3 regions of the Gordonia sp. 852002-50395_SCH5434458 genome follow, and region 2 is predicted to be linked to each of the others. Evidence: riboswitches for the same ligand, from Rfam matches in the RefSeq annotation. Region 2 holds a riboswitch; each other region holds the start of a gene.

Region 1 (4,236 bases), 170 kb from region 2:
GCGGTCGATGAGATAGGCAGAGAGCGTGAACGATCACGTGTTCGCCGAGTTCGGACCGTTCTTTGCGACCGACACCCACGCAGCCGCGGCACCAGTCGACGGGCCGTGGTCGACTCTGGCTGCGGCACTGGCGAATCCACGACGCATCGACAGCCGCGTCGAAAGGGTCCGGAAGGCTCTGGCTGCGGGCGCGGCGTCGAACGTCTCACCTCGCGTCGCGGCGTCGGTGACTCACCTTGGTCTCGTCGCCAGGCTGCTTGCACCGGCGCTCGCTGCAGCGGTGATCGGCACCCGCCTGTCCCTCGACCCCGCAGACGTCTGGTGGCAGGACCATCTCGGCGGGCCCTTCCCCCTATCCGTCGTGACGGTCGACGCGAAGCCTGCGCTCGACGACGGGTTCCCTCGCGCCGTCGACGACCTCACCGCACTCTTCGACGCGTCGTACCCGGTTGGGCCACACGTCCTCGGCGGCAACATCGCGTCGGCGATCAACTCGGCGGTGCGCATGATCGGTACCGCCCGGCCAGAACTCGCCGACGCGGCCCGACGCCACGCCGACCTTTTCCTCGCACGCCCCGACATCGAGGGCGGATACCTGCGGGCCGGACCGAGTTTCCGACGACGCAGCTGCTGCCTGATCTACCAGGTATCGGGCGATCGCACAGCCGTGTGCGGCGACTGCGTGCTGTCCGGATAAGCCAAACGCGGCCCGAACTTGCGAACGCGGCTGGTGTACCAGCCGCGCCTGCCAACTCGAGCCGCGTTTAAAGGAGCGTCAGGCGACCGTTTGCGTCGCGGGGTCGTCGACAACCTGCTTCGACGACCGCGAGCGCGACATCGCGCCCAGGACCAGCGCGAACACCGCGGTGAGCACCGTCCACAGGATCACCTGGTTGGCGATCGCGTAGACGCGGAAGTCGCCGATGACGTCGCCCGGGAAACCTGGGAACACGATCTGGCCCGCGTCGTTGGTGACCGGCGTCGGTACCTCGTCGAAGCTCGGCAGCAACGCGATCGCGACGGTGACCACTACCAGGTAGCCGACGCCGCCCGCGATCGCACCGAGCAGCCCACCGATGCGTGGACGCAGCCACAGCGCGAAGACGACGGCCGCGATGATCGCGATTACCGACACCACGGTGATGGTGAGATAGGCACTCGACCTGTCGGCGATGGTCTCGTCGTTGCCGACAGCCGGCGGGTTGGCCGGATAGGCGAAGTACGGGACGCCGAAGAAGGCCACGAATCCGAGCGCGCCGAGCGCGGCCGCCGCCCAGCGCGGATCGGTCGCGGGGTATCGCCGTCCGAGGTAGGTCCACAAGACCGTGAACCCGACCGCGAAGAACGCGCCCATCGCGATCGCGAAGATCACGGTGCCGACCCCGGCCCCGATGTTTTCCTGCACCGACCTGGTGAACACCTCGTGCTCGTGGCCGTGTTCGCCGCTGAGCATCTCCTCGGCGTGGCTGCGACCCTCTTCGTAGTCGATCGCCTTGGCGACCACCGGCTCGATGAAGATACGAGCGAACACATACGCAAAAATTCCGGCGATCAGGCCTGATAGCAGGCCCGCGCCGACGAACTTCTTCTCCATTGTTCTGTTGTCTCCCGGGTCAGATCAGTGGCAGGGGAAGCCGAGGAAGTGGCGGGAGTCGTGCACGAACTCGTGGATGTGGGTGTCGCTGCCGAACACCGACCAGGCGCCCTGGTCGTACCCGATGAAGTAGTAGGCCAGCGCGGCGATGAGCACAGTGGCGGTGAGCCAGAGCGCGGCCGAAGCGACCGAGAGATTCGGTACGGCGAGCGCAGCGGGCCGACGTTCGGCCTGTGATGAGGTGGCAACCATTGAGAGGGTTCCTTCCGGGATGACGCGTCCCTGACGTGGAGCAATGTGGCCTGGTTGCCACGTCCTGACTCGTCGCGACAGGTCGCTTCCCGTCGGACTTACAGTGGCGCGACCGTCCCGGATTCTCACCGGGTTCCTGGCAACCAGCGTGGATCGACTCTATACCAGGTTCTCGCCGCCGGACCAGCACGTCGCACCGCACTGTCAGACCCGTGCGGAACAATGGAAGAGTGCCCAGCTCGTCCTCCATCCTGAACCGCTTCACCGACCCGACGCGTCGGTGGTTCGGCGGCGCCTTCCCCGCGCCGACACCCGCCCAGCAGGGCGCGTGGAAAGCCATCGCCGACGGCGAGAACACCCTGGTCATCGCGCCCACCGGCTCGGGCAAGACCCTGTCGGCGTTTCTCTGGGCACTCGATTCACTTGCCGCCCGCCCCGATCGGTCCAAGGGCACGCGCGTCCTCTACATCTCCCCACTCAAAGCACTGGCGGTCGACGTCGAGCGCAACCTGCGCGCGCCACTGGCGGGCATCACACGCGCCTCGCAGGAACTCGGGATCACCGAACCGTCGATCACCGTCGGCGTGCGCTCGGGCGACACCCCCGCCGCCCAGCGTCGACTCCTCGCCAAAACGCCACCCGACATCCTCATCACCACGCCCGAGTCGCTCTACCTGATGCTCACCTCGTCGGCACGGGAAGCGCTCACCACGGTCGAGACGGTGATCGTCGACGAGGTACACGCCGTCGCAGGCACCAAACGCGGCACGCACCTGGCGCTGTCGCTCGAACGCCTCGACGAACTGCTCGACTCTCCGGCGCAACGCATCGGACTCTCGGCGACGGTCCGCCCGCCCGAGCTAGTCGCTGAGTTCCTCTCCGGCTCCCGTCCGTGCACCATCGTGCGGCCAAAGGCGTCGAAGACCTTCGACCTCCGCGTCGACGTCCCGGTACCCGACATGGCCAACATCCCGCCGCCACCGGATGCACCGGATGCGGATGAGCTCGACGACGCGTTCTCGCCGACCGCGGGTTCGCTCTGGCCCTACGTCGAAGCGTCGATCGTCGATCTCATCGAGACCAACCGTACGACGATCGTGTTCGCCAACTCTCGACGGCTCGCCGAGCGTCTCACCGCGCGGCTCAACGAGATCCACGAGCAACGCACCGAGCCTGGCCGCGAACCACCACGCAACGACCGCGTCGGTGGCGGCGCACCCGCAATGGTCATGGCCTCGGGGGCCACCACCGGCGCCGCGACTGTCCTGGCCCGCGCACACCACGGGTCGGTCTCCAAGGAGCAGCGCGCCGAGATCGAAGACGACCTCAAGAGCGGCCGCCTGCGCTGTGTGGTCGCGACGAGTTCACTCGAGCTCGGCATCGACATGGGCGCGGTCGATCTGGTGATCCAGGTCGAGACACCACCCTCGGTGGCCAGCGGGCTGCAGCGGATCGGACGCGCGGGCCACCAGGTCGGCGAGATCAGTCAGGGGGTTCTGTACCCCAAGCATCGCACCGACCTGATCGGCTGCACGGTCGCCGTCTCGCGGATGCGTGCGGGCGCAATCGAAGAGCTGCAGGTACCGCGCAGTCCACTGGATGTGCTTGCGCAACAGACGATCGCCGCGGCCGCTCTCGACGTGCTCGAGGTCGACGAGTGGTACGAGATCGTCCGCCGCGCTGCGCCGTACCGGGAGTTGAGCCGGTCGATCTACGAGGCGACACTCGATCTCATCTCGGGTCGCTTCCCCTCCGACGAGTTCGCCGAACTACGTCCACGTGTCACCTGGGATCGTGATGCTGGCACACTGACCGGTCGCCGTGGTGCGCAACGACTAGCGGTCACCTCTGGCGGCACCATCCCCGACCGTGGGCTCTTCGGTGTGTTCATGGTCGGCGAAAAGTCCAGCCGCGTAGGCGAACTCGACGAGGAGATGGTCTACGAGTCGCGCGTCGGCGACGTCTTCGCGCTCGGCGCGACGAGTTGGCGAATCGAGGACATCACCCACGACCGCGTACTCGTCTCACCCGCATTCGGTCAGCCCGGCCGCCTCCCGTTCTGGATCGGCGACGCACAGGGACGCCCGGCCGAACTGGGCGCGGCGATCGGGAAGTTCGTCGGCTCCATCGCCGACGAGGCCGAACTCGACCGTCAGGCAACAGAACTCGGGCTCAGCGAGTACGCACGCGACAACCTCGCGTCGATCATCTCCGAGCAGCGCGACGCGACCGGACAGGTACCGACCGACCGGACCCTGGTCATCGAGCGGTTCCGCGACGAGCTCGGCGACTGGCGCCTGATCCTGCACTCCCCCTACGGTTTACGCGTACACGCGCCGTGGGCGTCGGCGATCTCCGCCCGCCTGCAGGCCACCCTCGGACTCGACGGT
Region 2 (4,236 bases):
CGCGCGGTCTGCTGAGTGTTGTCCAGGTCGTAGGCGCTGTCATGAGTGCTCTTCCTCGGAGATGGCTTGTGGGACTTGGTCGTCGAAGATGATCTGCGGAACGCCTGTGCGGGGGTGGGCGACGACGTACGCACCAACGCCGTACCACTCGGCGATGTTCGTCGCGGTGAGGAGTTTGTCCGGTGGCCCGATGCACGCGATCGTCCCGTCGAGCACAACAGCGAGCGTGCTGCAGTACTGTGCCGCCATATTGAGGTCGTGCAGCGCCGCAATGACGGTGACCCCGCGTCCGCGCGCCGCACCGAGGATGTCGAACTGGTGGCGGATATCAAGGTGATTGGTCGGCTCATCGAGGATCAGCGCGTTGGGCTCCTGCGCGAATGCGCGTGCGATGAGTACGCGTTGCGCCTCTCCGCCGGAGAGCGTGGTGAACACACGATCCGCGAACATCTCGACGCCGGCCGTGGACATCGCCGCCGCGCACACCTGGCGGTCGCGGGCACGAGCCGCCACACCCAGTTCGCGGTGCGGTAGCCGTCCCGTCGCGACAACCTCTGCCGCAGTGAAATCGAAGTCGAGCGAGGCTGATTGGGTGAGCGCGGCGACTCGTCGTGCGTTCTCCCGCATACTCACCGCACGCACGTCGTGGCCGTCGACTCGGACACTGCCACCCGACGGTGCCAACGCGCGGTACACGCATCGAAGCAGGGTCGATTTGCCGCTGCCGTTCGGTCCGATCACCCCGAGGAACTCTCCGGAGTCGACCGTGAACGATGCGTCGCGAACGATGACGGTGCCATCGATCTCGACCGTGACCGCGTCGTACTCGACAGCACTCATGAGTCGATCCGGGTACGTCGACGTTGCATCAGCCCGAGGAACACCGGCACACCCACGGCCGCCGTGATCGCACCGAGCGGGATCTCCTGCGGTGGAACGACAATTCGAGCCATCAGATCGGCGACCACAAGGAACAGTGCACCCAGCACGGGGGCGACGAGAATGATCTTGCGGTGATCCGCACCGACAACCATGCGGGTCACGTGCGGCACGATGAGACCGACGAATCCGATTGCGCCGCAGACAGAGACGATGAACCCGGTCATCAGCGCGGCGATGACGAAGAGCTCGAGCCGAAACCGTGACGCCCGTATGCCGAGCGACGCAGCGACCTCGTCGCCCATCGCCAGCGCATTGAGTTGTCGTGCTCTCGCTGCGACCACACCTATCCCGATGACCACCACCACCGCGACCAGCGCGACCGAATGCCATGTTGCCGCAGCAAGACTGCCGAGCAGCCAGAACATGACGCTCCGTGCGGCATCACCCACCGGACGCAAAAAGATGAGCACGGTGGTCAGAGCCGAGAACCCGTATCCCAGAGCGGTTCCCGTCAACACGAGCCGCAGTGGTGTGAGACCTCCGCCACGCTGTGCAATGCCGAAGACGAGCAACGTCGCCACCAGTGCGCCGAGGAATGCCGCGGTCGGCAACGCATACAGGCCGAGACCCGAGAAGACCCCGAACAGCACGACGGCGGTGGCTCCGACCGACGCACCCGACGAGATCCCGAGCACATAGGGATCCGCCAGCGGATTGCGCACCATCGCCTGCACGATCACGCCGACCACCGCCAAACCGGCACCCACCAGCGCTCCCGTCAGCACCCGTGGCACACGCGAGTCGACGACGATCCAGTACGACGCGGCGTCGACCGACGAGACCGGTCCCCCGGTGATTGCTGCCCACACCATCCGCAGCGATACGGACCAGCCGATCCCCACGGTTCCGTATGCGACGCCGCACGCCGCGGCCACGATGAGCGCCACACTGCAGCCGATGGCCACGGAGACGGGTCGCGCCCAGGTATCCCGAGGGTTCGCACTGCGCGTCGACATGCCCGCCCTCCTGATCAGCCCGGAGCGGGTACAGCAGATGTCGCCACGCGGGGTCGACGAAGACCACGCGAGTTCAACACCGACCATGTCCCGCGAAGTCGATGGGGCCGCCTATGCCCGGCGGCCACGTCGGCAGGTCTTCGGACTTCGGACACGGCACGTGATGTGCCACCTATCGACGATCGCTTCCCGAGCCGCAGGCCCAGTGCTGTTGAACGCCTTCGTTTCCGTTACCGCTGCGGGGCAGCTCTGGATTCTCACCAGATTCCCTCTTGGCTCTCACCGACGATCTCGGCTGGAGAACCGACGCCGCTGCAGTGTAACAACGGTCTCGAATCGGACATATGGCGCATGCGGTTTCACGAACTTCACCATCCCATCACCGCGAGGCCGACGGCGGGTAGGACGACGTCCATCCTCTCTTGGTCGGGTGGCGGCATGCCGAACATCTCACCTCGACCGTCACTGGCCGACCTCCGGATCGATCGGGACAAGACCCTGCACGCCGGCACCACCCGCCGACGCTTTCTCACCTGGGCGGGCGTCGCTGCCGGTATCGCAACGGTCCCAGCGCTGTTCACGACCGACGCGGCGTCGGCTCCCCCGCCACGCCGTGGCAGTGACCTGTTCACGCTCGGTGTGGCATCAGGCGATCCGCTTCCAGACGGCGTGGTCCTGTGGACACGGCTGGCCGCCGATCCGCTCGCCCGCGGCGGAGCAATGGGTCTGCTTCCGGTACCGGTCGAGTGGGAGATCGCCACCGACCACGGCATGAGGCATGTCGTCGCGCGCGGCGTCGAAGTGGCGACACCGGAGAACGGACACAGCGTGCACGCCGACGTACGCGGCCTACGGCCCGCGGCGGACTACTTCTACCGATTCCGTGTGGGCGGTTCCCTGTCGGCGATCGGGCGCACGCGTACCGCTCCGTCGCACGGAAGTCGGCTGAGTGCATTGACTTTCGCATTCGCCTCGTGTCAATCGTGGGCTGACGGGCACTACCCCGCGTACGCCGATATGGCGGCGCACGCACCCGACGTCGTCTTCCATCTCGGCGACTACATCTATGAAAAGCCGATCCCGGTCGACGGCGGCCGACGAAAGACCGCCGCAACACCGGTGTCGGCGCACCGGGAGTGCGCGACGCTCGACGATTATCGCGATCGATATGCGCTCTACAAACTCGACCCCCATCTGCAGGCCGCGCACCGGGCGAGTCCGTTCATCACGATCTTCGACGACCACGAGGTCGACAACAACTGGGCCGCACGGGTTCCCGAGGACAATCAACCCATCCCCGAATTCCTCGCCCGGCGCGCCCAGGCGATGCGAGCGTGGTGGGAGAACACACCGGTGCGTGTCGCGCAGCGGCCTCGCCCCACGCCGACAGCCGACCTCTACGACCTGCGCGCCTACCGTCGGTTCAGCTATGGCGACCTCGTCGAGTTCAGCGTCCTCGACACCAGGACCTTCCGCAGCGATCAGGCCAACGGCGACAACGACACCGCGCATAATGCCGCGACCGCAGACCCCCGGCGCACCATCACCGGTGCCGCACAGGAGAAGTGGCTGCTCGACGGATTGGCCGCCAGCCGTGCCCGCTGGAACGTTCTCGCGCATCAGACCACCATCGCCGACCTCGCCCGCCGAAAGAACGGCGAGCGGGCGGTCAGTATGGACGGGTGGAGCGGCTACGAAGCCTCTCGCGCAAGGATTCTCGACGGCGCGCGTGAGCGCGGCGTGCACAACCTCGTCTCGATCGTCGGCGACATCCACCGCAACGTGGTCTCCGAGTTGCGCTCCACGTATTCGCGACCGTCCCCGACCGTCGGCGTCGAACTCGCGGGCACCTCGATCGCGTCTGGCGCAGACGGCGAGGACAGCGACGCCAGCGACAAACAACTCAAGGCAGCCTCACCCCACATCCGCTTCGGCAACGCTCAGCGCGGGTACGTTCTCAACAGACTGTCGGCCGACCGCTGGGAAGCGGACTATCGGGTGAGCGATTCGATTGCCGCGCCGGATGTTTCGCTGCACCGCCGGGCGCAGATCACCATCCCGTCCGGTCGGCCCGACATCGACGTGCTCTGACCCGGCTGCTCTGCTCTGCTCTGCTCAGTGCGGAATCGTGCCGCTCTGAGCGGAACCGACGTGACCGATATCCGTCGGTCACCGACGATCGGTGCATGACCGATGAACAACGACCACTGCCACTACGCAAGCGCACCGCGGAAAGCCTTTTCGGGCAACGCATCCTGACTCTCGACTCCGCACTCGACGACGAGATCGGCACGCAATTGTGCTCGCAACTCGTCATGCTCTCCGACGACGATCCCGT
Region 3 (4,236 bases), 200 kb from region 2:
ACCCGCTCGCCCCGGGCACCTACCACCTCGTGTTCGCGACGGCGGATTGGTTCGGCGCCAACGGAATTGTCGGCTTCTACCCGCAGATCGACATCTGCTTCACCGTCGACGACCCGAACCGGCACTATCACGTACCGGTGCTGCTGAGCCCGTACTCGTATTCGACATATCGCGGGAGCTGAGGCCGCGCGCTCGGATGCTCGGGCGGCTCACGCGTCTCCGCTGACCGGAGTGTAGGGCGAGATGTCGTAGGCGGTCTGGACCAGGTCGGGACGCTTGCCGTCGTTGAGCGTGCGGTCCCACAACGCCGACACCTGCGACTTGATGTCGTCAACCGTGTGGGCGGGCAGCACGTGTCGGTAGTCGGTGTCGGTACCGGTGAGCACGTCGAGGGTGACCTCGATGACTTCTTCCGGGTCGAACTGCTCATGCGGAAACGAGAGCTTCTCATAGTCGAAGAGTCGAGTCGACGGATCGTCTTCCCACGACTTCCATGCCTCGAACATCGTGTCGTTGAAGCCGGTCAGGAATGGTCCGGGGTTGATCGTCGCCACCGTGATTCCGTACTCGCTGAGCTCTTGATCGAGCGCGTCGGCGAACGGCTCGACGGCGTGCTTCGACCCGGCGTAGGCGCCGGTGAACGGATCGACGGTGAGGCCCGCGACCGAGGACATGAACACGATCTTGCCGCCACCCTTGGCCACCATGGCCTTCGCGATCGGCTGGGTCAGCAGGATCGGCCCGAAGACGTTGACCTCGAACTGCCTCCTGATGTTCGCGGCGGGAATGTCCACCGACGACCCGCCCTCGGAGATGCCCGCGTTGTTCAGCAGGACGTCGACGTCCCACTGTGCGGCCTTGTCCCGATCTCCTTCGTCGGTGACGTCGAGCTTCTCCACGCGGAGGTCGACGCCGCGTTCCTTCGCCTCGGCGCGCAGGACGTTGACCTGCGCGATGATCTCGACGCCTGCGATGACGTCGTGGCCTCGCTCGGCGAGGCGCAGTGCGACCTCCTTACCGAAGCCGCTGCCTGCACCGGTGATGAGATACGTCGTGTTCGTTTGTTCAGTCACCTATCTGGTTCGGAACCGTTGGGTTCGCGGATTCATGGCGATGGTCGTCTACTAGGTCACAACGGTCAGGATGACGACGAAACGGCTGCGCTATGCTGCAACGGCAGCTGGTTCGCCCGCCGGGAATTGTGATGGAGCCCCTCCGTCCCGCGCGCGGCGTCGAATCCGACCACCGTCACCGGGGGTCGGATGAGAGGGAATCCGGTGAGAATCCGGAACTGTCCCGCAGCGGTATGTCGGAACGACCGCCGTCACCACGCACTGGGCGAAAGCCCGGGAAGCGACGGCCACTAGGAATCTCGCCTCATGTGAGCCCGCCGACGAGTCCGAAGACCTGCCTCCTGTACCGGTCGCGCCGCGACCGGTGGCTCGCCGCCTCGTGGACCGGGCGCAGGTCGATCAGCGTGTCGTGGTGTCTTCTGCACACCACCCGGGGCTCGTCGACTCTCCCTGCATGGCGGTGAACCGTCCACGTCGAATGCAGGAGTTCACGAACTCATGTCCATCAATTCAGCACACACCACCGTCGCCGAGATGGCGTCGAACTCGGTTGGCAAGCCGTTCACCGCCACCGTGCCCGGCACGCCGCGGATCGGCCCGCGCCGCGAACTCAAGCGGGCAATCGAAGGCTACTGGGCGGGCAGCGTCAGCGCTGCCGAGCTCGACCAGATCGCAGCCGGACTGCGACGCGACACCGTCGAACAGTTGGCCGCAGTCGGTTTCGACTCGATACCGGTCAACACCTTCTCCTACTACGACCAGATACTCGACACCGCAGTCCTTCTCGGTGCACTCCCCCAGCGGTTCGACGACATCGCAGATCCGCTCGACCGATACTTCACCGCGGCACGTGGCACCGCGGACATCGCTCCGCTGGAGATGACCAAGTGGTTCGACACCAACTACCACTATCTGGTCCCCGAGATCGGCGCCGACACCACGTTCGGATTGCGCCCCGAGAAGGTTCTCGGCGAGATCGCCGAAGCACACGCACACGGCGTCGAAGCCCGACCGGTCATCATCGGACCGATCACCTTCCTGGCACTCGCCAAGGCCAGCGACGATTCTCCGTCGCCACTGACGAGGATCGACGACCTACTCGGGGTGTATGAGCAGTTGCTCGCGCAACTCGCCAAGGCCGGAGTCGCGTGGGTCCAGATCGACGAGCCCGTGCTGGTCACCGATTACGCCGAAGACCTTCCCGCACTGGCCAATTCGGTGTACTCGAGGCTCGGTGCCGTCACCGACCGCCCGGCGCTCTTCGTCAACACCTACTTCGGTGACCCCGGCGCGTCTCTCGCTGCCCTGGCACGCACGCCCGTCGACGCCATCGGTATCGACCTCGTCGAGGGCTCGGTCGACTCGGTCGTCGTGGTCCCAGAACTCGCCGACAAGCTTCTCGTCGCAGGTGTCGTCGACGGTCGCAACATCTGGCGCACCGATCTCGACAAGGCGCTCGCAACCCTCGGCACCCTGTTGGGATCGGCACGCGCGCTTACTGTTTCGACGTCGTGCTCGACGCTGCACGTGCCCTACACACTCGATGCCGAGGACGAACTCGACGACAACCTACGAGGATGGCTGTCATTCGCCGCGCAGAAGTACGACGAGGTCGGGGTGCTCGCCCGCGCACTGCGCAACGGTCGTGAGTCGGAGCGGGAGGCCTTCGAGGCATCCGCCGCGGCGCTGGCCACGCGTGCAAGTGATCCGCGTGTCCACGTCCCGGCGGTGCGTGCTCGCCTGGCGGCGGTCACCGACACCGACATCACACGGATGCCCGCGGCGGAGCGCATCGCCGCACAGAACTCGCAGCTCGACCTTCCTCCGCTGCCGACCACCACGATCGGCTCCTACCCGCAGACCTCGGCGATCCGTCTCGCCCGTGCCGCGCTGCGTTCGGGTGAGATCGACGAGGCCGAGTACCAGCGGCGGATGCGTGCCGAGATCGCCGATGTGGTTGCGCTGCAAGAGAAAATCGGACTCGACGTACTCGTGCACGGGGAGCCCGAGCGCAACGACATGGTCCAGTACTTCGCCGAACAGCTCGACGGCTTCTTCGCCACGGCCAACGGGTGGGTCCAGTCGTACGGAACCCGGTGCGTGCGGCCGCCGATCCTGTACGGCGACGTCGTGCGCGCGCATCCGATGACCGTCGACTGGATCACCTACGCGCAGTCGCTGACGAACAAACCGGTGAAGGGAATGCTGACCGGTCCGGTCACGATCCTCGCGTGGTCGTTCGTCCGTGACGACCAGCCGCTCGCGGAGTCAGCCAATCAGATCGCATTGGCCATCCGCGACGAGACCGTCGATCTCGAGGAGGCCGGGATCACCATCATCCAGGTCGATGAGCCGGCCCTGCGCGAGCTACTTCCGCTACGTGATGCCGACAAGCAGCGCTACCTCGACTGGGCGGTGCGCGCGTTCCGGCTCTCCACCTCGGGTGTCGCCGACTCGTCGCAGATCCACACCCACCTATGCTACTCGGAGTTCGGCGAGGTCATCGGTGCGATCGCCGACCTCGACGCCGACGTCACGTCGATCGAGGCCGCCCGCTCCGCGATGGAGATCCTCGACGACCTCAACGCCGTCGGGTTCTCGAACGGCGTTGGACCCGGCGTCTACGACATCCACTCGCCACGGGTACCGGGCACTGCGGAGATCGAACGGTCACTGCGCGCAGCGTTGAAGGTGGTTGGCCCGCAACGACTCTGGGTCAACCCCGACTGTGGACTCAAGACCCGCACACCGGGCGAGGTGATCGCGTCGCTGAGCAACCTCGTCGCCGCCGCGACGACCGTGCGTGCCGACGTCGAACGCTGACGTCGGGGATTGACGTCGAGGAATGACGTAGAGCGCTGACGACCAGGGAATCGGCGGGATGACTCCATCTCGTCGATTCCCCGTCGATTGTCTCGTATCGTTTCAGTCATGATCATCGAGGCGCTGGTCGCAGAGATCATCGACCTCGCGGACACCCGCTCCCGAGTGGTCGTCGGATTCACCGGGCCACCGGGGGCGGGCAAGACGACGGTCGCACGTCGGGCGACTCTCGAGCTCGCCGACCGCCTCGGCGACGCACACATCGGATATCTCCCGATGGATGGTTTCCATCTCGCGACACCGATGCTGCACCTCCTCCGCCGCACCGAACGACGTGGGG

What was found. A riboswitch is a leader RNA that binds a small molecule or an ion and turns the genes downstream of it on or off. The one in region 2 is predicted to bind cobalamin.
Region 1: linked by a shared signal. The riboswitch ahead of A5785_RS07655 (CbtB domain-containing protein) and the one ahead of A5785_RS06920 (FecCD family ABC transporter permease) in region 2 are both predicted to bind cobalamin.
Region 3: linked by a shared signal. The riboswitch ahead of metE (5-methyltetrahydropteroyltriglutamate--homocysteine S-methyltransferase) and the one ahead of A5785_RS06920 (FecCD family ABC transporter permease) in region 2 are both predicted to bind cobalamin.

Annotation. Positions count from the first base shown of each region.
Region 1 is NZ_LZTC01000035.1:263,726-267,961, reverse strand. Features, by position in the region: gene A5785_RS07665 ((2Fe-2S)-binding protein) at 26-697, shown strand; gene A5785_RS07660 (CbtA family protein) at 776-1,594, opposite strand; gene A5785_RS07655 (CbtB domain-containing protein) at 1,619-1,846, opposite strand; cobalamin riboswitch at 1,869-2,023, opposite strand; gene A5785_RS07650 (ATP-dependent helicase) at 2,077-4,236, shown strand, end outside.
Region 2 is NZ_LZTC01000035.1:98,069-102,304, reverse strand. Features, by position in the region: gene A5785_RS06930 (ABC transporter substrate-binding protein) at 1-43, opposite strand, end outside; gene A5785_RS06925 (ABC transporter ATP-binding protein) at 40-840, opposite strand; gene A5785_RS06920 (FecCD family ABC transporter permease) at 837-1,898, opposite strand; cobalamin riboswitch at 2,013-2,221, opposite strand; gene A5785_RS06915 (alkaline phosphatase D family protein) at 2,337-3,989, shown strand; gene A5785_RS06910 (ClpP family protease) at 4,085-4,236, shown strand, end outside.
Region 3 is NZ_LZTC01000035.1:295,664-299,899, reverse strand. Features, by position in the region: gene uraH (hydroxyisourate hydrolase) at 1-182, shown strand, start outside; gene A5785_RS07780 (SDR family oxidoreductase) at 210-1,073, opposite strand; cobalamin riboswitch at 1,239-1,429, shown strand; gene metE (5-methyltetrahydropteroyltriglutamate--homocysteine S-methyltransferase) at 1,572-3,896, shown strand; gene A5785_RS07770 (nucleoside/nucleotide kinase family protein) at 4,005-4,236, shown strand, end outside.